DNA from 4 places in the Rhizobium sp. 42MFCr.1 genome. Region 1 is predicted to be linked to each of the others. Evidence: predicted binding sites of a transcription regulator. Region 1 holds the regulator's gene; each other region holds the start of a gene.
The links. Region 1 encodes PhoB, which activates phosphate uptake and scavenging genes when phosphate is short. Its sites were predicted from a motif close to TGTCATNNANCTGTCAT; they were not measured.
Positions count from the first base shown of each region.

Region 2: the regulator PhoB is predicted to act here: its motif matches at 4,609-4,625, upstream of C934_RS0105915 (alkaline phosphatase D family protein).
Region 3: the regulator PhoB is predicted to act here: its motif matches at 4,254-4,270, upstream of phoA (alkaline phosphatase).
Region 4: the regulator PhoB is predicted to act here: its motif matches at 5,766-5,782, upstream of C934_RS0115210 (DUF1045 domain-containing protein).

Region 1 is NZ_KB897832.1:4,696-12,058, forward strand. Features, by position in the region: gene C934_RS0115775 (Hsp33 family molecular chaperone) at 1-111, opposite strand, end outside; gene argF (ornithine carbamoyltransferase) at 204-1,121, opposite strand; gene C934_RS0115785 (aspartate aminotransferase family protein) at 1,164-2,360, opposite strand; gene C934_RS0115790 (GcrA family cell cycle regulator) at 2,789-3,322, shown strand; gene phoB (phosphate regulon transcriptional regulator PhoB) at 3,416-4,099, opposite strand; gene phoU (phosphate signaling complex protein PhoU) at 4,136-4,849, opposite strand; gene pstB (phosphate ABC transporter ATP-binding protein PstB) at 4,893-5,708, opposite strand; gene pstA (phosphate ABC transporter permease PstA) at 5,723-7,045, opposite strand; gene pstC (phosphate ABC transporter permease subunit PstC) at 7,042-7,363, opposite strand, start outside.
Region 2 is NZ_KB897821.1:76,380-83,742, forward strand. Features, by position in the region: gene C934_RS33525 (hypothetical protein) at 107-250, opposite strand; gene C934_RS0105905 (GNAT family N-acetyltransferase) at 321-827, opposite strand; gene typA (translational GTPase TypA) at 1,029-2,846, opposite strand; gene C934_RS0105915 (alkaline phosphatase D family protein) at 2,972-4,549, opposite strand; gene C934_RS0105920 (ABC transporter permease) at 4,678-6,357, opposite strand; gene C934_RS0105925 (ABC transporter substrate-binding protein) at 6,368-7,327, opposite strand; gene C934_RS0105930 (ABC transporter ATP-binding protein) at 7,320-7,363, opposite strand, start outside.
Region 3 is NZ_KB897818.1:215,382-222,744, forward strand. Features, by position in the region: gene C934_RS0101065 (RNA methyltransferase) at 1-514, shown strand, start outside; gene murI (glutamate racemase) at 495-1,295, shown strand; gene C934_RS0101075 (MFS transporter) at 1,437-2,564, shown strand; gene C934_RS0101080 (ATP-binding protein) at 2,657-4,171, shown strand; gene phoA (alkaline phosphatase) at 4,336-5,793, shown strand; gene rpsD (30S ribosomal protein S4) at 6,038-6,655, shown strand; gene C934_RS0101095 (glutaminase) at 6,725-7,363, shown strand, end outside.
Region 4 is NZ_KB897831.1:21,303-28,665, forward strand. Features, by position in the region: gene C934_RS0115190 (DEAD/DEAH box helicase) at 1-22, opposite strand, end outside; gene C934_RS33690 (hypothetical protein) at 344-730, opposite strand; gene C934_RS0115195 (response regulator) at 1,014-3,860, shown strand; gene mnmD (tRNA (5-methylaminomethyl-2-thiouridine)(34)-methyltransferase MnmD) at 3,850-4,566, opposite strand; gene C934_RS0115205 (NAD(P)/FAD-dependent oxidoreductase) at 4,565-5,743, shown strand; gene C934_RS0115210 (DUF1045 domain-containing protein) at 5,857-6,579, shown strand; gene puuE (allantoinase PuuE) at 6,679-7,363, shown strand, end outside.

The DNA.
Region 1 (7,363 bases):
CCCGAGCTGGACGGCGCGACCGCGCACATCCAGTCCCTCAACCTGAAACGGAACGACATGATCATCGCCGGCGAAATTGAATTCGCCGAGGGTGGCTGCAGGTTCTGCCATGGTCTTCTCCTAGTCTGAGAGCGGCAGACAAGGGTGTCCATCCGCTCGCACGGCCACCGGGCCTTCCGGCCAAACGTGGCGTCCAGTATGGTTCAGATCGCGCCCAGGCACCAAGCAAGAATCGACTTCTGCGCATGAAGACGGTTTTCCGCTTCATCGAAGACCACGGATTGCGGGCCGTCGATCACCTCGTCCGTAACTTCCTCACCACGATGGGCGGGCAGGCAATGCATGAACAATGCATCCTTGTCGGCCTGCGCCATCAAAGCCGAATTGACCTGATAAGGCTGGAATACGTTGTGACCACGGGCCCGATGTTCCTGATTCATGGAGACCCAGGTATCGGTCACCACACAATCGACGCCGGCGACCGCACGGTCTGCATCATGGTAAAGCATGATTTCGGCGCCCTCATTGCGGGCCCAGTTCAGATAGTGATCCTTTGGCTCGGAACCAAGGGGCACCGCCATATTCATGCGGTAGCCAAAACGCGCGGCTCCTTCGACCAACGAATGCAGCACGTTGTTGCCGTCGCCGGTCCAGGCGATCGTCTTGCCCTTGATCGAGCCGCGGTGCTCTTCGAAGGTCATGACATCAGCCATGATCTGGCAGGGGTGCGTATCATCCGTCAATGCGTTGATGACAGGAACGGTTGCATGCTCGGCGAGCTCCAGCATGCGGGCATGATCAGTCGTGCGGATCATGATCGCGTCGACATAGCGCGACAGCACCTTGGCCGTGTCACCGATCGTCTCGGCGCGGCCAAGCTGCATTTCTGTGCCCGACAGGAACAGCGTCTCGCCCCCGAGCTGGCGCATGCCAACGTCGAAGGACACGCGGGTGCGCGTCGAGGGCTTTTCGAAGATCATCGCCAGCATCTTGCCTGATAGCGGCTTGTCGCCCTGCCCGGCCTTGAAGGCCTGTTTGCGCGAGATTGCGTCATCCATGATGAGCCGTAGGTCGGATGCCGCGACGGCGGAGAGATCGAGGAAGTGTTTGGGGGAAGCCATTATCGTTACCTATCACGCCCGCCTTCCGACAGGCACTATTCATTAAGCCGTCTTCTTGACCTTCGCAGCGCGCACGCTTTCGGCGGCGCGTTCGAGGCGGGCAAGGCCCTCGCGGGCTTCGTCAGCAGTGACGACCAGAGGCGGCAGAAGACGAATGACATTGTCGCCAGCGGGTACGCCGAGCAGATGGGCGTCACGGATCGCCTGCAGCAGTTCGGAGGACGGCACGGCGGCCTTGACGCCGAGCAGCAGCCCCTCGCCCTTGATATCCTCGATGATATCAGGATAGCGATCCTTGAGCGAGGCCAGCCCTTGGCGGAATACCAGCGAGACGTCACGCACCTGCTGCAGGAAGCCCTCCGCGAGGATCACGTCGAGCACGGCACTGCCAACTGCCATGGCGAGCGGATTGCCGCCATAAGTGGAGCCATGCGTGCCGGCCTTCATGCCGGAAGCGGCCTCTGCCGTGGCAAGGCAGGCTCCGAGCGGGAAGCCGCCGCCGATGCCCTTGGCAACCGCCATGATATCGGGGGTAGCGCCTGACCACTCATGCGCAAAGAGCTTGCCCGTGCGGCCCATGCCGGTCTGCACTTCATCGAAAATCAGCAGCAGACCATGCTCGTCGCAGATCGCGCGAAGTGCCTTCAGGAACTCGTTCGTCGCCGGGCGGACGCCGCCTTCCCCCTGAATAGGTTCGATGAGGATCGCGGCCGTTTCATTTGTGATGGCGCTGCGGAGTGCATCGAGATCACCGAACGGCACCTGATCGAAGCCAGGCGCCTTGGGACCGAAGCCTTCGAGGTATTTCTCCTGGCCACCGGCGGCAATCGTCGCCAGCGTACGGCCATGGAAGGCGCCTTCAAAGGTGATAATATGGAACCGCTCGGGATGGCCCTTGGAAAACTGATAGCGGCGCGCGGTCTTGATCGCGCATTCCAAGGCTTCCGCGCCGGAGTTCGTGAAGAACACCTTATCGGCGAAGGTCGCATCGGTCAGCCGCTTTGCCAGTGTTTCCTGACCCGGGATCTCATAGATGTTGGACAGATGCCAGACCTTGTCGGCCTGCTCCTTCAGCGCGCCAACCACATGCGGATGGCTGTGGCCAACGGAGGTGACGGCAACGCCCGCGCCGAAATCAAGATATCGCTCGCCCGTTTCGCTGATCAGCCACACGCCTTCTCCTCGCTCGAACCGCAGCGGGGCACGAGAGTAGGTGTCGTAAAGCGCGGCTTCAGCCATGGCGCGATCTCCTATCAGCAATCATCAGCAGCCGGACTCCGGCTAAGGAAAGCAGGTCCGGAAAATTAAAAATGCCGCCTTTCGGCGGCGAGCAGCACTATTTACTTTTCGCACTGCAATGTCAACAAAACTGAGGTTTCGCTGCATGCGTCAAGCAGCCATCCCGAGGCGCTCGACCTATCAACAACTATGTTGCATAAATGACTCTCACGCCCAGCAAGTTGGGGAAAACTTGAAAATCGATTCCCCGAGATTCAACCGACTCTTGTCACGGAGTCGGCCTCACACTAGGTTAAAACTCAATTACTAGGCTGCATGCGGCGGAACTAGTCACCAAAATTTGAGTAAGCGTTTCTTGCCTCGGATACGTCCGTGGCAACGGTGAAGGATTCTGCCTACACCAACGCTAATAAGGCGGAGACAGGGGCATGAACTGGACAGACGAGCGCGTTGAAAAACTGAAGAAGCTGTGGTCCGAAGGCCTGAGCGCCAGCCAGATCGCAGCACAACTTGGCGGTGTAAGTCGTAATGCCGTCATTGGTAAAGTCCATCGTTTGAGTCTGCCCGGCCGTGCCAAGGCCGGCGGTTCGACGACCACCGTCAGAACCCCCAAGCGCACGACTTCGGCGCCCCGCGCCACGAACTACGCCTCGCGGATCACCACACGCACCGTTACCCGCCAACAGGGCGCGACGATGCTCAAGGAAGAGATCGAAATCGATACGGTGGAGGAAGTCCGCTTCCGTCCGGCCGCAAATGTAATCGTTCCGATTTCTCGCCGCCTTGGCCTCACCGAACTCACCGAGCGCACCTGCAAGTGGCCGGTCGGCGATCCGCTCAATGACGACTTCCACTTCTGCGGTTGCGAGTCCCCGGACTCTTCCCCGTATTGCACGTATCATCAGCGCATGGCCTACCAGCCGGTCAACGAGCGCCGCAAGGCCGCTAACCGGGTCGCCTGACCCGGAAGCCGGATAAGGAATAAAGAAAACGGGCCTTCGCGGGCCCGTTTTTCGTTGTATTGGAAAGACCTTTCAGGCTCTCGCCTGAAAGGATCAGGCTTCCATCGAATAGCCGGCACCGCGCACGGTGCGGATGACGTCCTGCATGTTGGAAAAGTTCAAAGCCTTGCGCAGGCGGCCGACATGGACGTCAACAGTACGCTCGTCGACATAGATGTCGTGACCCCAGACGCCGTCGAGCAACTGCGAGCGCGAGAAGACGCGGCCGGGCGATGCCATCAAGAACTCGAGAAGGCGGAATTCGGTCGGGCCGAGGCGGACTTCGCGGCTCTTGCGGTGAACGCGGTGTGTCTCGCGATCCAGCTCGATATCGCCGCACTTCAGCAGCGTCGAGAGCACCTCGGGCTTGGCACGACGCAGCATCGCCTTGACGCGAGCGACAAGCTCCGGCGTCGAGAACGGCTTGACGACGTAATCGTCAGCACCGGTCGAGAGGCCGCGAACCCGTTCGCTTTCCTCGCCACGGGCGGTCAGCATGATGATCGGCAGGCGCTCGGTTTCCGGCCGCATGCGCAGGCGGCGGCAGAGCTCGATGCCAGACACGCCCGGCAACATCCAATCGAGGATGAGAAGGTCCGGCGTGCGTTCCTGAAGCCGGATCTCGGCCTCGTCGCCGCGCAGGATGGTATCGACCTCAAAGCCTTCGGCCTCAAGGTTATAGCGGAGAAGCACGCTCAGCGCTTCTTCGTCTTCAACGACAGCTACTTTAGGGATCATTCGTTTCGGTCTCCTGGGGGCGCGGTCGCGGAATGACTATTCAGTGACTGCGCCGACGGTGTTGGCGGTATCGTCCTTCGGACGTTCGCCTTCCGGCTGGGCACCGGTGGCCATGTAGTAGATCGTTTCGGCAATGTTGGTGGCGTGGTCGCCGATGCGCTCGATGTTCTTGGCGCAGAACAGAAGATGCGTGCAGCTGGTGATGTTGCGCGGATCTTCCATCATGTAGGTGAGCATTTCACGGAACAGCGAGGTGTACATCGCGTCGATTTCCTCGTCGCGCTCACGGACCGATTTTGCTTTGTCGGCAGCACGGCTCGTGTAGACGTCGAGGACTTCCTTGAGTTGGACGAGGGCGAGCTCGGACAGGTGCTCGAGGCCGCGGGCGAGCTTGCGCGGCACGCCGGCGCTCTGTACGGCAATGACGCGCTTGGCAGTGTTCTTGCCCAGGTCGCCGACGCGCTCCAGGTCTGCCGCGATGCGGATGGAGCCCATGATCTCGCGAAGATCGGCCGCCATCGGCTGGCGGCGGGCGATCGTGACGATCGCCTTGTCGCCGATCTCGCGCTCCGCGTGGTCGAGGATCACATCGTCCGAGATGACCTTCTGGGCAAGAACCGTATCGCCGTTTACGAGCGCGCGTACTGCATCCGAGACCATCTGCTCGGCCAAGCCGCCCATTTCCGAGATACGGCGGGACAGGAACTTCAAATCATCGTCGTAGGCAGAAAAGATATGTGTCGATGCCATAGGGCTCATCCTTGAATATCGTAAGTGCTACCGAGACGGCCGATCAACCGAAGCGGCCCATGATGTAGTCCTGGGTGCGCGGATCGTCCGGGTTGGTGAACATCTTGTCGGTGTCATTCTCCTCGACGAGGTTGCCAAGGTGGAACATGGCTGTGCGCTGCGAAACACGGGCGGCCTGCTGCATCGAGTGCGTCACGATGACAATCGTGTAGTTCTCGCGGAGCTCGTGGATGAGCTCCTCGACCTTGGCCGTTGCAATCGGATCGAGTGCCGAGCATGGCTCGTCCATCAGGATGACTTCGGGGCTGACGGCGACGGCGCGGGCGATGCAGAGGCGCTGCTGCTGACCACCGGAAAGACCGGTGCCGGCTTCGTGAACGCGATCCTTCACCTCATTCCAGAGGCCGGCGCGCTGCAGGCTGTGTTCGACGATCTGGTCCATGTCGGCCTTCGACTTGGCGAGCCCATGGATACGCGGACCGTAGGCGACGTTTTCGTAGATCGTCTTCGGGAACGGGTTGGGCTTCTGGAACACCATGCCTACACGCGCGCGAAGCTCCACAACGTCGATATCCGGATCGTAGATATCTTCGCCATCGAGCGTGATCTTGCCAGCGACGCGGCAACCGTCGATCGTGTCGTTCATGCGGTTCAGGCTGCGCAGGAAGGTGGACTTGCCGCAACCGGATGGGCCAATCAGGGCGGTCACCGTGTTTTCACGGATGTTCAGCTTCACGTCGAACAGCGCGCGCTTCTCGCCGTAGTAAACGGAGACGTCCTGGCCGATCATCTTGTAGGGAATGGTGTTCATCTTCTGATCAACCGCTTTCTCAACTGCTGCTTCCGTCAACATGTTCATAATGTTTACTCCGTTTACCAGCGGCGCTCAAAGCGACGACGCAAGAGGATGGCTCCGAGGTTCATGAGGATCAGGAATAGGAGCAGGACGATAATGGCGCCGGAGGTCCGCTCGACGAAGGCGCGCTCGGCTTCATTGGCCCACATGTAGACCTGCACCGGCAGGGCCGTCGAAGGCTCCATGGGCGTCGCCGGAGCATTCGCGACGAAAGCGACCATGCCGATCAAAAGCAGCGGCGCCGTCTCCCCGAGCGCGTGCGCCAGACCGATAATCGTGCCGGTCAGGATACCGGGCATCGCAAGCGGCAGGACGTGGTGGAAGACCATCTGCATCTTGGAGGCGCCGAGGCCGAGCGCGGCCGAGCGGATCGATGGCGGGACGGCGCGAAGCGCTGCGCGGGTCGCGATGATGATCGTGGGCAAGGTCATCAGGGTCAGTACCAGACCACCAACCAGCGACGCTGAACGCGGCAGGCCGGCGAAGTTGATGAAAACAGCAAGACCGAGCAGACCGTAGACGATGGAGGGAACCGCCGCGAGGTTGTTGATGTTGACCTCGATCAGGTCCGTCAGCTTGTTCTTCGGTGCAAATTCCTCGAGGTAAATCGAAGCGGCAACGCCGATCGGCAGGGAAAGGACGAGCACGATCAACATCAGATAAAGCGAGCCAACCAGGGCGACACCAAGACCGGCGGCCTCGGGACGGCTGGAGTTGCCGTTGACGAAGAGCCCGGTGTTGAATTTCTTGTGCAGCGCACCGGTTTCCGCCAGCTGGTTCATCCAGCCAACCTGCCTGTCGTTCACCTTGCGGTTCTTCTCGTCGACCTTGAGGTCAATCTGACCCTTGTTGGCGGAGTCAACGTTGGCGTCTGCAAGCAGGGTGATGTTGACTGTCCTGCCGATGAGCGACGGATCGGCAACGACCATGTCGCGCAGCTGGATCGGCGCGCCCTTGGAGATCATAGCGGTCGCGTCACGCACCTCGGGACGGCTCGATGCATTGAGGTTCAGCGTCTTGACCATCGCGTCGCGGATGAGAACCGAATAATTGGCCGCGATCAGCACGGACGGATCCGTTGCGCGCTTGTTGTTCGGGTCGATGGTTTTCTCGCTGAACTCGATCGGCAGCGTGATCGCCGTCTGCAGGAAGGCCGTGTAGCCCTTGCTGACGACGCTCGTCAGCAAAACCGCCAGGAAGATCAAGCCAAAGGAGATCGCAGCGATTCCATAGATGCGGAACCGGCGCTCGGCGGCATAGCGGCGCTTGAGGCCGATGTCGCGACGTTCAGGCGCCTTCGAAACGACAACGCCCTGACCCGGAGAAACAATATCCGTCATTCGTACTGCTCCCGGTATTTGCGCACGATATAGAGCGCGTAGATGTTGAGGCAAAGCGTGATGAAGAACAGCGTGATACCAAGCGCGAAGGCAACCAGCGTCTGCGGCGAGGTGAACTCCAGATCACCAGTGAGCTGATTGACTATCTTGACAGTGACTGTCGTCATTGGCTCGAACGGGTTGATCTGGATGCGCGCTGCGACACCCGCCGCCAGCACCACGATCATGGTTTCGCCGATGGCGCGCGATGCAGTCATCAGAAGCGCGCCGACGATGCCGGGCAGCGCCGCGGGAAGCACCACCTTCTTGATTGTCTCC
Region 2 (7,363 bases), on a different contig from region 1:
GGCGCAAGCGATCGGATCAAATCCGTCTCAGAATATCTTGCGAGCAGGGGGCCGTCCACATAAAGGATAGCGAAGACGGCTGCGGTCTGGATGTCGTCGTAAACACTCATCGCCCGACCTCGTCGTCCTCAGCATATTGTTCGACCGCGCGCTCCATGTCGGCGAACAAGGCGTCGGACATGGTGTCGATCGACCCGATCGCTCGGGCATCGGCACCCTTCGTGAGCCGCTCGTAGTCGTTTATGTTCAAGATTTGCAAGTTTTCGTGACGACAGCAACTGTCAATTTCGCTGGAAAAAGCGATAGGGCAAGGAAGAGCCTCAACCCCAAATGAAGCCAATTTTCTTTAGCCGCTTCTGGTCGAACGTTTCCATGCCCTCGCAATAGTCGACGCCGCCATGGCTGCGATAGAACTGCGCGCCGGTCTCATTCTCCTCGAGGCACCAGACGACCAATCCGTTGCAGCCAAGCGACTTCAGGAGCCGCCGTGCTTCGCCGAACAGCATGTGGCCGAGGCCAATGCCCTGGTACTCCGGCCGAAGATAGAGTTCGTAGATCTCGCCCTCTTGGGGCAGGGCGCGGGCGCGATTGAGGCCGAGCGTTGCGTAGCCTGCGACAGTGCCGGCCACGTCGAGAACGAGAAGCGTTGCCGGCCCGCGGGTGGCCTTGCGCCACCAGTTCTCGCCGCGACGCTCGATCATCTGCCGCAACGCACGATGCGGAATGATCCCCGCATAGGTGTGCTGCCACGCAAGCCGATGCACTTCCGATATGGCTCGGGAATCGTGCGGTTCGGCCCGCCGAACATCGATCGACAACGTCTTCATAACGCGTACTCTGGTCCCATTGTCGGCAATTAACCATATGCGCCCGGCGCATTCAGGTTGTTTGCCCACAGGCTAAACATGTGGACGACAGCTGAAATTTAACGCTTTTTTAACTATTGCGACAAGCGAGATTCGGCAGACTGCACAAATAAAAAACCCCGGCGCAATGGCCGGGGTTGAAGGCTGAAAGACTTCAGTCGCTTAGGCGGACTTCGCCTTGGCGAAGCGCTTGCGGTCGTTGGCGTCGAGATACATCTTGCGCAGGCGGATCGACTTCGGCGTCACTTCCATCAGCTCGTCGTCCTGGATCCAGGAGAGAGCGCGGTCGAGCGTCATGCGGATCGGCGGCGTCAGCTTGACGGCTTCGTCCTTGCCGGCGGCGCGGATGTTGGTCAGCTGCTTGCCCTTGAGGACGTTGACCTCGAGGTCGTTATCGCGCGAGTGGATACCGATGATCATGCCCATGTAGACCTTTTCGCCGGGCTCGATCATCATCGGGCCGCGATCTTCCAGGTTGAACATGGCGTATGCAACGGCTTCGCCCGGAGCGTTGGCCAGGAGAACGCCGTTCGTGCGGCCGCCGATTTCACCCTTGTAAGGCTGGTAGTCCTTGAACAGGCGGTTCATCACGGCAGTGCCGCGCGTATCCGTCAGGAGTTCCGACTGGTAGCCGATCAGGCCGCGGGTCGGCGCGTTGAAGACCAGGCGAACGCGGTTGCCGCCCGAAGGACGCAGCTCGGTCATTTCAGCCTTGCGCTCGGACATCTTCTGCACGACGACGCCGGAATGCTCTTCATCGACGTCGATGACGACTTCCTCGATCGGCTCCATCAGCTGGTCGTTCTCGTCGCGGTGCATGACGACGCGCGGACGCGACACGGCGAGCTCGAAGCCTTCGCGGCGCATGGTTTCGATCAGAACGGCGAGCTGCAATTCGCCGCGGCCGGAGACGTAGAACGAATCCTTGCCTTCGGCTTCTTCGATCTTCAGCGCGACGTTGCCTTCTGCTTCCTTGAACAGGCGGTCGCGGATGACGCGCGAGGTGACCTTGTCACCTTCGGTGCCGGCGAGCGGGCTGTCGTTGACGATGAAGGACATGGTGACGGTCGGCGGATCGATCGGCTGCGCGGTCAGCGCCTCGGTGATCGCGGGATCACAGAAGGTGTCGGCAACCGTGCCCTTGGAGAGGCCGGCGATCGCGACGATGTCGCCTGCATGCGCTTCATCGATCGAGGTGCGCTCGATGCCGCGGAAGGCGAGGATCTTGGAGATACGACCGGATTCGATCAGCTTGCCATCCTGGCCGAGAACCTTGACAGCCTGGTTCGGCTTGATCGAGCCGGAATTGATGCGGCCGGTGATGATGCGGCCGAGGAAGGGGTTGGCTTCGAGGATCGTGCCGATCATCGTGAACGGGCCTTCGGCAACCGTCGGCTCCGGAACGTGGTTGAGCACGAGGTCGAGCAGCGGTGCCAGACCCTGGTCCTTCGGGCCTTCAGGATTGACGTTCATCCAGCCATCGCGACCCGAACCGTAGAGGATCGGGAAGTCGAGCTGTTCGTCGGTCGCGTCGAGGCTGGCGAAGAGGTCGAATACTTCGTTGATGACTTCTTCATGGCGGCCATCGGGACGGTCGATCTTGTTGATCGCAACGATCGGACGGAGGCCGACCTTCAGCGCCTTGGAGACGACGAACTTGGTCTGCGGCATCGGGCCTTCGGAGGAGTCGACCAGAACGATCGCGCCGTCCACCATCGAGAGAATACGCTCGACTTCACCACCAAAGTCGGCGTGGCCGGGGGTGTCGACGATGTTGATGCGAACGCCCTTCCACTCGACCGATGTCGCCTTGGCAAGGATCGTGATGCCGCGTTCCTTTTCCAGGTCGTTCGAGTCCATGACGCGTTCTGCAACGCGCTGGTTCTCGCGGAACGAGCCGGACTGTTTCAGGAGTTCGTCAACCAGTGTCGTCTTGCCATGGTCAACGTGCGCGATAATCGCGATGTTGCGAAGTGCCATATGTCTATATCTCTGAAGCTGGGGCGCCGCGCTGGGAGAAGGCGCCAATTTCATTTGGGCGGCTCATACAGTGTTTTTCGCGTTTGCGAAAGGGGGGAGGCCGGATTGCCTGCCATGCATGGACGTCAACTCGATATCTGCGGATCGAGCGTCGTCCGCCACAGCTCGGTATCGTTCCGATCCATCAGCCTCACGGTCAGTTGCTCGGTCTGCCCGTCGATGTCGACAAGCCCGAAGAACTGCATGCCTGCCGACGGCGGCAGGTTCTGCTCCGCACCGCCGGGTGCGGCTTTCATGAACTTCACCTCCGGTCCGAAAGTCATGTCGAGTTCCTGCGGCCCATAGGTTCCGGAATGCAGCGGACCCGCAACGAACTCCCAGAATGGCAGGAACTCGCGGAACTTGGCCTTACCGGGATCGCAATAGTGTACAGCCGTGTAGTGCACGTCGGCTGTCAGCCAGATCATGTTCGCTATGCCGGCATCGCGGATGAAGCGCAGCAGATCGGCGAACTCCAGCTCGCGGCCAAGCGGGGCGCCATTGTCGCCGTTGGAGATCGACTCGCTGCCCGTCCGGTGGCCGTAATCGTCCCAGATCACCAGCCCGATCGGCAGATCGCAGGCGATCACCTTCCAGGTCGCGGTCGAGCGCACCAGTTCCCGCTTCAGCCACGCCAGCTGGCGCTCGCCCAAAAGCCGCGACTCCGGCGTCGACTCGGCATCGAGCCCATGACTGTTCGGGCCGCGATAGGAGCGCAGGTCGATGAAGAAGACATCGAGCAGCGGACCGTAAGACACCTTGCGGTAGATCCGACCGGGCTCATCGGCCACGTAACGGATCGGCGTCATCTCGTGGAAGGCACGGCTTGCGCGGGCAGCAACCGTGGCGATCGATTTTTCCTTGTAGCGATCATCATCACGGAGGTCGGTCGAGGGCGACCAGTTGTTCAGCACCTCGTGATCGTCCCATTGGTAGAAGACAGGGCAGACCGCATTGAACGCCTTCACGTGCTCGTCGAGCAGATTATAGGTCCACTGGCCGCGAAACTGGTCGAGCGTCTGCGCGATGTCGCGCTTTGCCTCGGTGACGACGCGGTTTTTCCAAACGCCGCCATCTCGCAGCCTGACCTCGTCCGTGATCGGATTGTCGGCGTAAATAGTGTCGCCCGAATGGATCATGAAATCCGGGCGATGGTAGGCGATCGTCGAATAGGTGCGCATCCCCTCCTCGTCGATGCCCCAGCCCTGGCCGGCCGTATCCCCAGACCACGCGAAGCGGATGCTGCGCTTGCCCGCCGGCGCCGTGCGAAACTGTCCATGGATGGGTTCCGACAGGTCGTTGAGGTCCTGCAGGTCGGCCGCACGAAAGCGATAGAAGATCTCTTGATCATCAGGGAGATTCTGGAGCAGCAGCTTTCCCGCAAGATTGGTGCCCGGTGTCACGTCTATGGGCGCGACGCGCACCGCGTTGGCGAACCGGTCGCTCGTCGAATACTCGACATGCAGTCGTGCCGGCCGGTTCACCTGCGCCCAGACCATACCCGAATTCGCATCGACATCGCCGGATTGCACGCCTGCTGTAAAGACCGGGCGACTTGACGAGCCGCGCGCGTAGTAGGGCATCGCCAGCCCCGCCAGTGCAAATCCGCCAACGGCGCCCATGGATGAGAGGAAGCGTCGGCGGGTTGTTTCAGTCAATGTCATGCCAAGGTCTATCCGGCTAACGGGAGGGCCGAACCTATGGCGGCTGTCATGTCATGCGTTTGAAGGCGGCATGACGGTTTTTCGAAACTTCAGCGACAGTTTTGCTACGAGGCGTCGCCGGTGAGGCGCTATTCCGCCACCAAACCACTGCGGCGAAGCAGCGTCAGCAGCAGAAGCGGCAAGAGCGACGTGATGAGGATAGCGATGAAGGCCATCGCCATGCCGAGCCCGATCGATCCCTGTTCGAACTGGCGCCAGATGAAGGTGGCGATCGTCTGCATGCCGACAGGCGCCACGACAACCGAGGCCACCAGTTCGCGCGAGGCGAGCGCAAAGACCAATAGCATCGCCGAAGCAAGGCTCGGGAAGACGAGCGGCAGGAGGATGCGGCGAAAGGCGGTTACCCCGCTTGCGCCGAAGACCCGGGCCGCCGCTTCCAGGCTATCCCCGATCTGCTGGAACGCCGCGGTCGTATAGCGCACCGGCTGCGGCAGCAGTATGCAGCAATAGGCGAGCAGCAGGATGAATGCCGTGTTGTAGGGGGTCGCCGGCAGCCATGGCATGTTCCAAGCAAGGATCAGCCCGACGGCAACGACGATGCCCGGCAGCGCATTCGGCAGGATCGTCATCGTGTCGATCGCCACGCGTCCGCGGATCTTCGTCTTGACGACCGTATAGGCGGCCAGCACGCCGATGAGCCCGGTAATCAAGGCCGTGCCGATGCCAAGCGAGAAGCTGTTGGCGAGCGCCCCCAGAGCGCCGGCGCTGTTGTTGAAGACCGACAGGAAGTTTTCGGCGCTGATGTTGTCGAGCGCCAGACCACCGGAAATCGTCCGCGACAGCGCCGTGAGCAGGATCGATAGCAGTGGCACGCCCGTTGCCAGGAAGGCAACCACGGCAAAGGCGATCATCACGGGAACCTTCATCGCCCCAAGCGGTCGCTTGTCCTTGGCAGCAGGTTTGCCGCCCACCGTTTGATAGGAGCGTCGGGCGAGGATCCATCGCTGCAGCAGGAATGTCAGCAGAGACATGACGACGAGCAGGATCGACAGGATCGCCGCTCCCGGCAGATCGATCGGCCAATCCGAGATCCGCAGGTCGATACCGGTGACCAGCACCTGGAAGCCGGCACGACGACCAAGGGCAGCGGGCGTACCGTATTCCTCGATCGCCGCGGCAAAGACCAGCATCAGGCTGGCAACGAGCCCGGGCGCCGACAGCGGCAGCGTGATCCGAAAGAAGGCGCGCGCCGGCGACGCGCCAAAGACGCGGCCGACATCCGCATAACGCGCACCAACAGCCTCAACCGTGCGCGACACGGCGAAATAGACCACCGGAAAGGTATTGAAGGCCATGACCATGGTCATGCCGAAGAGCGAGAAGAGGAAGGGCGCGAGGTTAAATCCCGCGATCTGCTGAAGATAACCGCGCGGCTGCAGCGCCATGATCCAGCCAAGCGTCGCGATGTAGGGCGGGATCATGAATGGGAGGAGCAGGAGCACATCCCACAGCGGTGCAAGCGGAATGCGGTAGAGTGCCCGAAACACGCCGAGCGGCACCGCCACCAGCGCCGAGGCCAGCACCACGCAACTGCCGAGCAGAATGGTGTTCCCGGCCATGTCGATCAGCGCGCTATCGAAAAGCGTCGCAGCAAGCGAGGAGAAAGGGCCCGCGAACGAGCCCTGTCCGATGTTGGGGAAGATGCCCTGAAGCACAACGGCGATGAATGGAACGGCGACGACAACGGTCAAGCTCGCGATCGCCAGCCAGGCGGCCGGCGCAGCACCGCTACTATCGTTCGTCCTCATCGCCCTGCCCTTATTTGCCGCCGAACGTGTCGGTGACCTGCTTCAGCGTTTCCTTCCGCTTGCCGTAAACGGCAGCGGTGTCGTACTTCAGCAGCTTCAGATCGCTGATCAGCGGACGGTTTGCCGGAATGTCGGTACGAGCCGGCATCAGCATCTGGTCGGCAACGAGCGTCTGGCCTTCGTCGGATAGCATGTAGTCGATGAACTTCTTCGCCTCGTCCTTGTTTTTCGACCAGTTGAGGATCATCGCCGGACGCGGCGCGATGACGGTGCCGGATTCCGGGAAGATCACATCGATGGCCTCGCCCTTTTCCTTGGCGTTGAGCGTGATGTAATCGACGGCGCCGAAGACAGCGGCCTTGGCACCCTGCAGAACCGGGTTCAGAGCCTCGGCATTGGCGCCGGCGATGATCGCGCCATTATCCTTCAGATCCTTGAAGAGCTTGAAGTCGTCCTGGCCGGCCAGTGCCGCCGTCAGCTCGAAGGACGAGCCGGATTGCGCCGGATCCGGAATATTGACGAGGTCCTTGTATTCGGGCTTCGTCAGGTCGGCCCACTCGGCGGGCTTCGGCGTGCCGCTCTTGGTGTTCCAGGCGATGCCGAGCGCCGAGATGCCCTGGGCAACGGCCGTGTCGGTCTTCAGGAAATCAGGAACCCTGGCGGCGTTCGGGCTGCTGTAGGACACGAGCCAGCCGCGCTTGGCGAAGTCGGTTGCCGTATCCCAGGAAGCCGAAATGAGAACGTCGACCACAGGGTTCGAGGCTTCTGCTTCGATACGGGCCATGACCTTGCCGGTCGTTGCCTGGAAGACGTTGACCCTGACCCCAGTCTGTTTGGTGAAGCCGGCCGACAGCTTGTCGATCAGCCCCTGCGGACCGGCGGTATAGACCGTGATGTCGGCGTGGGCGACGCCCGCCATCAACGTTACGGCGAGAACGCCGAAAGTGATGCTCTTCAACGACTTAAGCATGCTCCAAATTCTCCTCTTTGGACAAATGAATTTCTT
Region 3 (7,363 bases), on a different contig from region 1:
GGCGGCGCAAACGCTGCGCGCCAAATTCCAGGCAGGCGAGGGCAGCGGCATCCTGTTCGGCCGCGAGCGCTGGGGACTCACGAACGAGGAGGTTGCGCTGGCCGACGAGATCGTCACCTTCCCGGTCAATCCTGCCTTTGCGTCGCTCAACATCGCCCAGGCGGTATTGCTGATGTCCTACGAGTGGATGAAGTCGGGCATGGAGGATGTCGGATCCGTTCCCTTCCAGGCGATGTCGCAGACGCAATCCACGAAGGAACAATTGTTCGGTCTCTACGACCAGTTGGAAGAAGCGCTGGATGCACGCAATTATTTCCATCCGCCCGCGAAAAAGCCGAAAATGGTAGACAACCTCAGGGCAGTCCTTTCCCGTCGCGCGTTCACGGAGCAGGAAATCAGCGTGTTGCGCGGCGTAATCTCCTCCCTCGACCGCTTCTCGCGGAAATATCCGCGCGGGAGGCGGCCGCCCGTCGACGTCAAGGAACAGTCGGAAGATGACAGCAGCGCTGAATGAGCTGAAACCGGTTCTGGTCTTCGATTCCGGTATCGGAGGGCTGACCGTATTGCGGGAAGCGCGCGTGCTGATGCCGGAGCGCGGCTTCATCTACATTGCTGACGATGCCGGCTTTCCCTATGGCGGCTGGGAAGAGCAAGCACTGAAGGAACGGATCATTGGTCTTTTCGCCAAGCTGCTTGACGAGCATGATCCCGAAGTCTGCATCATCGCCTGCAACACGGCCTTTACGCTTGTTGGCACCGATCTGCGTGCGGCGTTTCCGCAGATGACCTTCGTCGGCACGGTACCGGCGATCAAGCCGGCCGCCGAGCGGACACGCTCGGGGCTTGTCTCCGTGTTGGCAACGCCGGGTACGGTCAAGCGGGCCTATACGCGCGACCTGATCCAGTCCTTCGCGCAGCAGTGCCATGTGCGTCTGGTCGGGTCCGAAAATCTGGCCCGAATGGCCGAGGCCTATATCCGCGGTGATGTGGTGTCGGATGAGGCTGTTCTTTCCGAGATAGATCAATGCTTCGTGGAGAAAGACGGATCGAAGACCGATATCGTCGTGCTTGCCTGCACGCACTATCCCTTCATGGCGAACGTCTTCCGTCGACTTGCGCCCTGGCCGGTAGATTGGCTCGATCCCGCTGAGGCAATTGCCCGGCGTGCCCGCAGCCTCGTGCCGCATGTCGCCGATGCCGTGCATCCCGATAATTTCGACTTTGCGGTTTTCACCTCAGGCAATCCCGATTTTGCGACGAGGCGGCTGATGCAGGGTTTTGGTCTCAAGGCTTGATGGGCTGCTTGCAGGGCTGACCGGCTGGTCAGGCGGTTCCCGCGCAATCGCGTCGAACGTTGATGCGATAGGGGCTTTCGCAAGACCTGATGACTGCGCAAACTAAGGGTTGTGATTCGCATCGATCCCGCCAGGCTCCGCATGTCTTTCCAAAAACTTGTTATGGCTATCTTCTTCCTGCAACCGATTGCATTTGGCAGCTGGTTGCCGCGCATTCCCGAAATCCAGGCTCGTCTGGGGCTCGGTCCTGCTGATCTTGCGCTGGCGCTGCTCGGCATGCCGGTCGGCATCCTCACGACGCTGCCTGTCGCCGGACGAGTGGTGTCGCGCATCGGCGGCAAAACCACCGTCATCGCAGGATTTGTAGTTTTCTCGGTGATTGTCTGCCTTCCGGCCTTCTCCCGGACGCCGGTTGAATTGTTCATCGCGCTTGCCCTCCTTGGCGTTGCCATGTCGACGCTGGAGCTTGGGTTGAATGTCGAAGCCGATCGTGCTGAGAAGGATACCGGCTCTGTAATTATGAACCGGTGCCATGGCTTCTGGAGCCTAGGCATCATGGCCGGCAGCCTGCTTGGTTCGGGAATGGTGGCGATTGCCGTGCCGGCCGAATGGGCGATCATGGCGGCAGCCTTCGTCGTTTTGCCGTTTGCCATAGTGGCAAGTCTCCGCCTGCCGCCCGATCGCGAAGCTGGCGCGGCTCCGCCGCATATGCCGTTCAAGCTGCCAAGCAGCGCGCTTCTCGGCATCTGCGCCTTCGTCTTCGGGATTACGATGACCGAAGGAGCGATCGCCGACTGGTCTGCCGTCTATCTCAAGGATGTGTTTCAGACCGACGGCATGATGACCGGTATCGGATATACGATTTTCGCCATGATGGTGGCGGCGGGCCGTTTCAGCGGCGACCGTCTGAAACAGCGGCTCGGGGCGATTTCACTGGCCCGGGGCTGCGGCGCGGCTTCGCTGGTGGGCATGCTCATGGTCGTCTTTGCCTGGCATAGCCTGGTGACGCTGGCGGGCTTTGCACTGGTTGGGATCGGTGTGTCGGTCGGCTTTCCGCTGGCTGTTACCGCGGCGGCAAGCCTCAGGGATCGACCGGCGGCCGCCAATGTCGCGATCCTATCCTTCATGGCACTGACCGGCTTTCTGATTGGACCGCCTCTGATCGGTTTTATCGCGGAGGTATCAGGGCTACGGGTCGGATTGGCGGTCTTGCTGGTACCTCTCGCGGTCAGCCTGGCCTTTACGCGAATGTTGAAGGCAAGTTTCTGACGTTTTTCTTCTGTGGGTTTGCGCGGGCGTGTTGCCAAAGACACGGCCAAACCTGCTAGGACGCCGTGTTTGATTGAAAGAGGAATGTAACATTGCAGGTTGGTATCGATATGGGATCGGCGTCGGGAGGCAATCCGGCCACGCTCGATATCGAAGAGCTTCTGGCTACCCGTCTTCTGGTGCAGGGCAATTCCGGCTCCGGCAAGTCGCATCTGCTCCGCCGTCTGCTGGAGCAATCAGCGCAGTGGGTGCAGCAGGTCATCATTGATCCCGAAGGTGATTTCGTCACACTGTCGGACAAGTTCGGCCACGTCGTCGTCGACGGCGAGCGCACCGAGGCCGAATTGGCCGGTATTGCCAATCGTATCCGCCAGCATCGCGTCTCCTGCGTTCTGAGCCTCGAGGGTCTCGATATCGAGCAGCAGATGCGCGCCGCAGCCGCTTTCCTCAACGGCATGTTCGATGCCGACCGCGAATACTGGTATCCGGTTCTCGTCGTGGTCGACGAGGCGCAGATGTTTGCGCCTTCGGTCGGCGGCGACGTCTCGGAAGATGCCCGCAAGATGTCGCTTGGCGCCATGACGAACCTGATGTGCCGCGGCCGCAAGCGCGGTCTTGCCGGCGTGATCGCGACGCAGCGCCTAGCAAAGCTTGCCAAGAACGTGGCCGCGGAAGCCTCGAACTTTCTGATGGGGCGCACCTTCCTCGACATCGACATGGCGCGTGCTGCCGATCTGCTCGGGATGGATCGCAGGCAGGCGGAAATGTTCCGCGACCTGAAGCGTGGCAATTTCGTTGCGCTTGGGCCGGCCTTGTCCCGCCGCCCGCTGCCGATCCAGATCGGTAATGTCGAGACCTCGGCGCGTTCGTCGAGCCCCAAGCTCATGCCGCTGCCGGACGCACCGCAGGACGTCGAAGACCTGATCTTCACCCCGGATCCGGAAGAATTTCAGCGGCCGATCGTTCGGCGCGCCGCGCCCGCACCACGGCCGACCACCGATATTCTCGCGGAGTTGTCGCGATCAGCTCCTGCTGCCTCGGCTCCGGTTTCGGAGACGCGTGCGCCTCAGCCCGAGCTGTCGGTCGAGGAACGGGAGGAGCGGCTGACGGCGGTGCTCAACGAAATACTGGACGATCCGAGCTCCGGATTCCGAACGGATTCCGTGCTTTACCAGGAGTTCCTGGTGCGACTTCGCATGCGCCGGGTTCCAGGCGCTCCGATGTCTTTGTCGGAGTTCCGACGCCGCGTGGCGATTTCGCGTTCCGGCGTAGGTGCGGCGACCGCAGAAACCGAGGCCTGGGGAATGGCGTTGTCGCTCTCTTCTGGCGTCACCGACGATCTTCAGGGTGTTTTCCTGATGTTGGCAAAAGCGGCAATTTGTGGCGAACCATGCCCCTCGGATGCGCGGATTGCGCGCGCTTACGGCACCCACTCGGCCCGGCGTGCGAGACGTCTACTTGGCTATTTCGAGGAGCAGGGGACTGTGGTCGTGCACACGGACTTCGCCGGCAAGCGCATCGTCGCTTTCCCCGACATGAGTTGCCAGACGGCTCCCGGCGATGCCAATGCGCCTGATGTGGATGAGGTGCGCTCCGCAGCGGAATGACGGCCGAATTGACGGCAAATAGCGCGCGGACAATGTACCCGGTTTATACTCGATCCCTAATGTCACACGAAGCAGTTGCTTTTGTCACAAGAGCTTCATTCGGGTGGTGGATAAGGCGCGCGACCCGTGCGGTCGATGCGGATTATCAAAAGGAGATCTCGGTCATGAGAAACAACGTTCGTCACCAGCTGCTGCGCCTTGTCGTCGGCGGCCTGCTTGCAACCGTTGCCGTTCAGCCTGGCTATGCAGATGATGCGGCGAACAAGCTTCTGGAACGTGCGGCAAGCGCCGATCTCAGCGCTCCCGGTGGCGCACGCCGCCTTTCCGGCGACATCACCGAGGCTTATCGCGCCGCGCTCATCGATACCCGCCCGAAGAACGTCATCCTCCTGATCGGCGACGGCATGGGCGACTCCGAGATCACCATCGCACGCAACTATGCGGTCGGCGCGGGCCAGTATTTCAAGGGCATCGATGCGCTTCCGGTCACCGGGCAATACACGCATTATTCGCTCGAAAAGAAGACGGGCAAGCCGACCTATGTGACCGACTCTGCTGCCTCGGGCACCGCTTGGGCGACGGGCGTGAAGTCCTATAACGGCGCGATCGGCGTCGACATTCATGAGAAGAGCCACGAAACGCTGATCGAAAAGGCAAAGGCTGCCGGTCTTGGCACAGGCAATGTCTCGACAGCCGAACTGCAGGATGCAACGCCAGCCGTGCAGATCGCGCACGTGACCCAGCGTAAGTGCTACAGCCCGGCATCCACCACAGAGAAGTGCCCGACGAACGCGCTTGAAAACGGCGGCAAAGGTTCGATCAGCGAGCAGTTGCTGGATACGCGCCCCGACGTGACACTCGGCGGGGGCGCAAAGAGCTTCGGCGAGACCGCCAAGGCCGGCGAATGGAAGGACAAGACGCTTCGCCAGCAGGCGGAGGAACGAGGCTACAAGATCGTCTCGAACCTTGACGAGCTCCAGGCCGTTAAGCAGGCGAACGACAGTGCGCCGGTACTCGGCCTGTTTGCCGAGGGCAATATGCCGGTTCGCTGGGAAGGCCCGAAGGCCAGCCATTACGGCAATGTCGAGAAGGAGCCGGTCGTCTGCAAGCCCAACGAGAAGCGCACGTCGGCAACCCCGACGTTGGCACAGATGACGGCCAAGGCGATCGAACTGCTCAGGACGAACGAGAAGGGCTTCTTCCTGCAGATCGAGGGAGCGTCGATCGACAAGCAGGATCATGCCGCCAACCCGTGCGGCCAGATCGGCGAAACGGTTGATCTCGATGAAGCCGTTCAGGAAGCGTTGAAGTTTGCGCAAGAAGCCGGCGACACGCTCGTCATCATCACCGCCGATCATGCGCACGCAAGCCAGATAATCGATGCCGACGCCAAGGCTCCGGGCTTGACGGAAGCGTTGATGACGAAGGACGGCGCCGTGATGGCCGTGAGCTACGGCAACTCCGACGATGCGGATGACCAGGGCCATACCGGCTCGCAGCTTCGCATTGCTGCTTACGGGCCGCGCGCTGCCAATGTCACTGGCCTGACGGACCAGACGGATCTGTTCTATACGATCAGCGACGCGCTCGGCCTAAAGACCGAGACGGCCAGCGCGAAGTAGGCCGCGTCGGCGAATGCCACGGGCGAAAACGTGGAATTGTGATTGACATTCCAGCGACTTCGCCCTAAAGACCGCCCCAGCACCGGGCAGAGATGTCCGGTGTTTCATTTGACATGTCCCGTGGATTTGTCCTGTTCGCGTAATGGGATGATCCTGTCGGATCCTCGAAAGAAGATCAAAGGAGGGCGTGTTTCCTTCACGCGGTTTGGCAACAGACCGTTCTAACTTTCTGAAAGGAAATACGATGAGCAAGCGCGAATCGTCCAAGTACAAGATTGACCGCCGTATGGGCGAAAACATCTGGGGCCGTCCTAAGTCCCCGGTGAACCGCCGCGAATACGGCCCGGGCCAGCACGGTCAGCGCCGCAAGGGCAAGCTCTCTGACTTCGGTGTGCAGCTGCGCGCCAAGCAGAAGCTGAAGGGTTACTACGGTGACCTGCGCGAGAAGCAGTTCCGCGCGATCTTCGCTGAAGCCGACCGCCGCAAGGGCGATACCTCGGAAAACCTGATCGGTCTTCTGGAGTCTCGTCTTGACGCGATCGTTTATCGCGCCAAGTTCGTTCCGACCGTTTTCGCTGCTCGCCAGTTCGTCAACCACGGCCACGTGACCGTGAACGGCGTCCGCGTAAACATCGGTTCTTACCGTTGCAAGGCTGGCGACGTCATCGAAATTCGTCAGAAGTCGAAGCAGCTCGTTTCCGTTCTGGAATCTGTTGGCTTGGCTGAACGCGACGTTCCGGACTACATCGAAGCTGACCATAACAAGATGGTTGCTACCTTCGCTCGTGTTCCGGCGCTCGGCGACGTACCGTATCCGGTCGTCATGGAGCCGCATCTGGTGGTCGAATTCTATTCGCGTTAATCGCGAGGCGTTTTCGCATACGGAAAAGCCGCCTCCTGGGGCGGCTTTTTTGTTATCTGGGGAGATACGATGACGGACTTGCAGGCAGTTCTCGATAGCATCCACAAGGAGCTGACCCCCCGTATCGGCGAGGGCAAGGTTGCGGACTACATTCCGGAACTCGCCAAGGTCGACCCAAACCAGTTCGGCCTAGCGGTCGTCACCGTGGATGGCAAGGTCTACAGCGTCGGCAATGCCGATGTCCCGTTCTCCATCCAGAGCATCTCGAAGGTTTTCATGCTGACGCTTGCACTCGGCAAGGTCGGCGAGGGACTGTGGAAGCGGGTCGGCCGCGAGCCTTCGGGCTCGGCGTTCAACTCGATCGTCCAGCTCGAGCACGAGCAGGGCATTCCACGCAATCCCTTCATCAACGCGGGGGCAATTGCCGTGACCGATGTTGTCATGGCCGGCCATGCGCCACGCGAGGCTATTGGTGAGTTGCTGCGCTTCGTCCGCTACCTCGCCGATGACGAGTCGGTCACCATCGATGATCGCGTTGCAAGGTCCGAGACACAGACGGGCTACCGCAATTTCGCGCTCGCAAACTTCATGCGGGCCTATCGCAACCTCGATCACCCAGTCGAACACGTGCTTGGCGTCTATTTTCACCAGTGCGCCCTGTCGATGACCTGCGAGCAGCTGGCGAAGGCCGGGCTGTTTCTGGCCGCA
Region 4 (7,363 bases), on a different contig from region 1:
CAAGCGATTCAAAATTGGTCAAGTCATAACCTTTTTAGGGCGCGCCAAAAAAATCGGCCGGATCGCAAAATGCGGCCCGGTGTCATTCTGGCGTCAAGAACCCCGCGTGAAGTGGGAACTTGTCTTGTTGGAAAAAGCTTTCCAGCGCTTCTTGCCCGCGTCTTGGGATGCGGCCTGTACGAAATGCGCTTTTGCCCTTCTTCCTGCTCCTATTTGCTGGCAGGGGCACGCTCACGCGGCGGCCGGAAGGTGAAAGCTGGCCTGCATTTGGTCTAGTTGGGGCCAAAAGTCAAGAGCACAGGCTCAACGCCCACCGCAGCGACACCCTATGCCAGCGCCGTTCTCAGTAGCAGACCCGTGTCCGGTAAGCGTCGCCCCAACCGTTGTGCCGCCATACGATATGGCACCGAGGCGCGTAGTAGTACCGCGAATAAGGCCTGTAATAGCTCCGATATGCCGGCCTGTAGTAGCCCCCATAATAGGGTTGGTAGTACGGCCTATAGTAGGACCTGTAATACGGCCGATAGTACGGTCGATAGTATGGGCCCGGATAGCCGTAATAGGCGTAGGGGCGCCCAACCTGCGACAGCAGCAGGCCGCCGACTGCTCCAACGGCAACGCCTCCCCAGAAGTCATGATTGGCGTTCGCGGGCGTTGCCGGGATGAGGGTTGTACCCGTCAGGGTCAATGCCATTAAGCCCGCCGCCATGCTTTTATGAAGTACGGACATGGTCGTCTCCTTTCGTAGACGATGCTTGTTCCTGAAGCCGTCAGGCGAAACCGTTCGGGTATACGGGCCAACTGAACGAGTTCATTTTAGAAACGAGTGAAACTATACCACAGTTCCGCAGGGTTTATTCGGTTTGAACTGCTGCATCGCAGCGGCCGCGCCGGCGCTAGAGCACAGGTTACCTGCGTCCTGCAGGGTGCCGCTGCATTATGGTTAAAGGGTTGTTAAAGAGCGCCCGTTATACTTGCTCGATGAGTAAGCTTTTCCTGACTGAGGACCAACTTTGACATCGAGCGGGGACCTTCTCGAGCTGGCCTGCCGGCGGATCGCGGATCTGGAGCGCCCCGCCTATGTCAAGAACAGCGAGCTTCGCTATGTGGCCGTCAACGAGGCCTATGCATCCTTCTTCGGAAGGGAGATCCCTGATTTCATCGGCTGCCGGAGCCGAGAACTTATCGATACGCCGGAAGAGGAGGCCCGCGAAGACAAGGAGCGGCGCGCGCTCGTCTTCGCGAGTGAGGAAAGTGCCGTTTGTTTGGACAGCAGGGGCTTCGGGCGCGAGCGGGTGCGGATCGAGAGTTTCTCGCCGTCCGAAGACCGCGTCTATGTGCTCGGTATTTTTGAAAGGACAGCTCCACATCAAGACGGCGGCGATCAGCTGACAGGGGCCAAGCCGACCCTTTCGGCATCCGACTTGGCTCGCAGCCGGGCGCTGACGGACGATCTTGAAGGCATTCTTCGTGCTCTCCCAGTCGGTGTCATGATCCTCGACGAAGAGCGCAACGTCCTCTACGCCAATGACGAGTTCTACGATGTCTGGGATCTACCACGTGACGACCGCTTCGACGGCTTGGCCTTCATCGACGTCATCCGTCGCAATCACCAACTCGGTCGCTATGGGGACAGGCTCACGCCGGAGCAGATCCTTGCCCGGCGCGAGAAGCATTTTGCTGCGGAACAGCAGCCGCCAATAGAACTGGGCTGGGTTAACGGCAAGCGGGTCCTGTTCGAGGGCGGCCGCCTTTCCAACGGTCGCGTCCTGCTTTCCTATACTGATGTCACTGCGGTCCGCCAGCGGGAGAAGGAAATTCACGAAACGCGGGCGGCTCTCGCGCATCTCGGCGACTTGATGGAGGACGCGACACGGGCGATGTCGCAGGGCCTCTTGATCGTTCAGGACGGCAACATCCTGCTTGCCAGCGAGCCACTCAGCGAGATCCTCGCCATACCACCTGAATATCTCGCAGTTGGACGGGGGTGGATCGATCTGTTCCGGTTTTGCGCCGAACGTGGCGACTTTAACGGGCAGGAAGATGAAATCCTGCAGAGCTGGCGCGATAAGATCGCGGCCAAGAAGCCGATTTCGACGCCGTTCCATGTCGCCGGAGAGCGCTGGGTTAACCTGGATGCGACGATCAGCGAGCGGCAGCACTGGGTTGCGCTGTTCACCGATGTCACCGAAGCGAAGCAGCGTGAGGCCGAGCTTGAGCGGTTGCTATCCCGGGCGGAAGCCGCCGATCGCGTCAAGTCGGAGTTCCTGGCGAATATGAGCCATGAGATCCGAACGCCGATGAACGGCGTTCTCGGAATGGCCGAATTGCTGGCGAAGACCAATCTCGACACGCGCCAGAAGACGTTCATCGATATCATCGCCAAGTCGGGCAACGCCTTGGTGACGATTATCAACGACATTCTCGACTTCTCCAAGATCGACGCCGGCCAGATGACCCTCAGGCGCACGACGTTCGATTTGGTCGAGGCTATCGAGGACGTTACAACGCTCCTGTCTTCGCCGGCGGCTGAGAAGAACATAGAGCTGCTGGTGCGCGCGGCACCCGATTTGCCGTCGGCCGTGATCGGTGACGCCGGCCGCTTCCGCCAGATCATCGCCAATCTCGTCGGCAATGCCATAAAGTTCACCGAGCGCGGTCACGTCCTTGTGGACGTCGGCTTTACGCCGGGCGCGGAAGACGAAATCATGGCGCGCATCCGGGTCGAGGATACCGGCATCGGCATCCCGGGCGACAAGCTCGACTCCATTTTCGACAAGTTCTCGCAGATCGACTCATCCTCCACGCGTCGCCATGAGGGAACCGGGCTTGGCCTTGCCATCACGGCAGGGCTGGTCGACTTGTTCGGCGGCTACCTCGAGGTGGACAGCGAACCGGGGGAGGGCTCGGTCTTTACGGTAAACCTGCCTCTCACCGTGGCAGCGGCGCGCCTTGCTCCAAAGCCCTTGCCGGTCAACGTGACGGGTGCGCGCGTTCTCATCGTCGACGACAACGCGGTCAACCGACAGATTTTGGCCGAGCAGCTGGACCTCTGGGGCTTCGATGGGGCCGCCGCCGAGGACGGACCGGCGGCCATGGCAATAATCGCCGCAGCGAACGAGTTGGGCATCGAGATCGATGCGGTCGTGCTGGATTACCAGATGCCGGGCATGAACGGCGCCGACATCGCACGGAAGCTGCGCGCCGACAGCCGCTTTGAACGGCTGCCGATCATCTTCCTGACCTCAATGGACATTTCCGGGACGGAGAAAGAGTTCGCCGCGCTTAACGGTCAAGCCTATTTGATGAAGCCGGCGCGGGCCAACGTGCTGCGAAACACCATCGTTGACGTCGTGCGGGCAAGTCGCACGAAACAGATCGCTGCGGCGGGGAAGACGGTTCCGGAGGCAGCGCCGCCTCCGCTCGCCAAAGCTGAGCCTTCCGAATGGCCGCCGGCGGAGTTCATCGACGTGCTGGTTGCGGAAGATAACGAAGTCAACCAGATCGTCTTTACGCAGATATTGCAGGAAACCGGCCTCAGTTTTCTCGTCGTCGGCAACGGCGAGGAGGCGGTCGAGGCATGGGATCGCTGCGCACCACGCATCATCATGATGGATGTCTCGATGCCTGTCATGAACGGCCACGACGCGACGCGCGCAATACGCGATCGCGAACGCGTACAAGGTCATCGCGTGCCGATCATCGGAGTGACGGCGCATACGCTGGAGGTCGACCGCGATCTCTGCCTGGACGCCGGAATGGACGATTACATGTCAAAACCGATCAGCCCGGAACTGCTCGAAGAGAAGCTTGCGCTGTGGCTGCGCGCGAGCGAGCAGCACGCGGGGTCTAGGATTTGATGCCGCAGAGCATCTCGCGTTTTCCGGCAAAGCCGGCACGACGCTCCACCGCAAAGCCGGCGGCGATCAGGTTTCGTCGGACAAAGCCGGCCGCCGCATAGGTCGCGAAGGTTCCGCCTGGCTTCGTCTTCTCGCAGACGAGGCGCATCAATTCCTCAGACCACATGTCGGCATTGCGCGATGGGGCGAAGCCGTCGAGATACCAGGCATCGAAGCCGGCTTGCGCGGCCGCGACGCCTTCGAGAGCATGGCCGCGGATAACGCTGAGCGACGTCTGGTCATCGAGCCGCAGGAAGACGCTTGCTTCCGGCGTTTCCGGCCAGGCGGCCGCCAGGGCTTGCCGCTCGATGTCGATCTCGGCCCAATGAGAAAGCGCACGGTCGATTTCCCCACGCCGCATCAGATAAAGTTCAAACGACATGAAGTGTAGTTGCTGCCCGTTGCGCCGAAAGAGTTTCCATTGCCGCCACGTTTCGGCGAAATTCAAACCTGTGCCGAAGCCGAGCTCACCGATCAGGAAGTCGCCGTTATCCTGCCAGCGCTGCGGCAGACCGTTGCCGGCGAGGAAAACGTGTCCGCATTCCAGCCGGCCATCGGTCTGGCAATAAAAATGGTCGCCAAAGGCCGGTGAATAGGGCATATCGCCGTCGCGCCACTCCAGCGGCTGGTGGAGGCCAGCACTCTTTTCGGGATCAGTATCTGTCATGCCAAAAGCCGATAGTCCGACCGCGCGTTCCGGTCAATCATCGACTGCCCTGCTGATCATCGGTGGCGGTATCATGGGGCTATGGGCAGCGGTTCAGGCGGAACGCCTGGGCATCAATGCATGGCTCATCGAAGCCGGCCGGCTTGGTCACGGCGCGAGCGGCGGCCTGCTCGGGGCGCTGATGCCGCACATGCCGGACAAGTGGAATGCCAAGAAGCAATTTCAGTTCGATGCGCTCGTTTCTCTGGAGGCGGAGATTGCAGCGTTGGAACGGCAGACCGGTCTTTCCGCCGGCTATCGGCGCTCGGGCCGCCTCATTCCGCTGCCGAAGCCGCATTTGCGCGAGATCGCGCTCGGTCATTCCCGGGATGCCAAGCATCGCTGGATCGCCGGCGAGCAGCGCTACCACTGGCGCGTGCTCGACAAGCCTCCCCAGGACAACTGGCTGGACGCAGCGGCAGGTGAAAGCGGCTTCGTGCACGACACGCTTGCCGCCAGAGTCGCGCCGCGGTCGCTCATCGCGCTCCTAGCGGCATCACTGCGCGACGCACGGAGCGTCCGCGTTACCGAAAACGTTTCGGTCGATGATCTCGCTCTTGAGCGCAAGGTTGCGATTACCAGTGCAGGTGACATTGCTTTCAGACAGTGCATTGTCGCTGCCGGCCACCAATCCTTTCCATTGCTGCAGCGGTATACCGGTGGCCTTGTGAAGCCGCTGGGCCAGCCCGTCAAAGGCCAGGCAGCCCTGCTGAAAGTCGACATAGCCCCGTCCTTGCCGACGATCTTTCGCGACGGGCTGTATATCGTTGCGCATGAGGGCGGCCATGTCGCCGTCGGCAGCACCAGCGAGAATCGCTTCGACGAACCATTCTCGACGGACGAGCAGCTCGACGCGCTGCTTGAGGCATCTGCCCAATTGGTGCCGGCGTTGCGAGGCGCGCCCGTTGTTGAGCGGTGGGCCGGTCTGCGGCCGAAAGCGATCGATCGTGATCCGATGATCGGCGTCCATCCCGACCATGCCGGCCTGATCGCATTGACCGGCGGCTTCAAGGTCAGCTTCGGCCTGGCGCACCGTCTGGCTGCGGCAGCGATCCACCTCGCGGCCGGCCGCCAGCCGCCCTTCGCGCTGCCGGAAAGCTTCTTGCTCGCCAATCACATCTGCGTCGCTTCACGCTAAACGTGAATTAGCACCTCCTGCCTTTCGTTATTCTGTCATGCAAATCACCTATCTGCTAGCGCAACCGCGGCGCCGACGGAGGGCTGTGCCGTTTGTTCGACGGAGGAAATTGGATGCGCTATGCCATTTGCTTTACACCCGCTGCGAGCGACCCGCTTTCGCACGTGGCTGCAAACTGGTTGGGTCGAAACGTGTTCTCTGGCGAGATGGTCGAGCCGACAGCGATCCGCGGCCTGAGCATTCACGAGATTGCCTTCCATACGGCGCTACCGCGCCGCTATGGCTTCCAAGGTGTTCTGAAGGCGCCCTTCCGCCTCGCCGCTGACGTAACGGAGGCGCAACTTCTGCGGGATCTGATGCGCTTCTGTGGAACGCTGACGCCGTTTCACATCCATCAGCTTGAGGTGGCGAGGCTCGGTGTATTCTACAGTCTCGTTCCGTCGCGGCCTTGCGAACATGTCCACTATCTTTCCAGTGCCGTCGTTCAAGAGTTCGACCGATTCCGGGCGCCGTTGAGCGAGGCAGAAATCGAGCGGACGGACCCGGGTGGCCTGTCGGCGGCGCAGTTCGCCAATCTGTATCGCTGGGGCAGCCCTTTTGTGATGGACGAGTTTCGCTTTCATATGCCGCTGACCGGTCCTGTCAGCCACTGCGACATGCCACGGGTCGAGCAGGCGCTTCGGAACGCCTTCGAGCCAGTCCTCGCCGATCCCGTCAAGGTCGCCAATGTCGCGCTGATGGTCGAAGAGGGGAATGGCGGGCCGTTTAGCGTGCATTCGCTGCATCCGATGGGCAAGGTCAGCGCACGTCGAGATCGTGTTCCTACACTGGCCTAAGAGTTTGCGCCGCAAAGGCAAAACTCTGTTGCGTACTTTCCGTCTCGACATTCCTTCTCTGGATGCTACCGTTTCGCCGACTTTCAGGAAGGTGATTTCATGGTATCCGAAACTTATCCGCGCAATCTGATCGGTTACGGTCGCAACACGCCCGACCCGAAGTGGCCGGGCGATGCCTGCGTGGCCGTTCAGTTCGTTATCAATTACGAAGAAGGCGGCGAAAGCTGCATTCTCGATGGCGATCCTGCCTCCGAAAACCTTCTGTCGGAAATTGTAGGTGCCGCGTCCTGGCCGGGTCAGCGAAACCTCAATATGGAATCGATTTACGAATATGGCTCGCGCGCCGGGTTCTGGCGCTTGTGGCGCATGTTCACGGAGCTCAAGGTTCAGGCCACCGTTTATGGGGTGACGCTTGCTATGGCGCGCAACCCGGAGGCGGTCGCGGCCATGAAGGAAGCCGGTTGGGAGATCGCCAGCCACGGGTACCGCTGGCTTGAGTACAAGGACTTCCAGGAAGACGTCGAGCGCAAGCATATCCAGGAAGCCGTGCGCCTCCACACGGAACTGACCGGCGAACGTCCCTACGGAATGTACCAAGGCAAGCCTTCGGACAACACGCTGCGCCTCGTCATGGAAGAGGGCGGTTTCCTTTATTCCTCTGACTCTTATGCCGACGATCTGCCGTTTTGGGTGAAGGGTGTCGATGACAACCCGTTCCTGATCATACCCTATACGCTCGAGACGAACGACATGCGCTTTGCAACGCCGCAAGGCTTCAATTCCG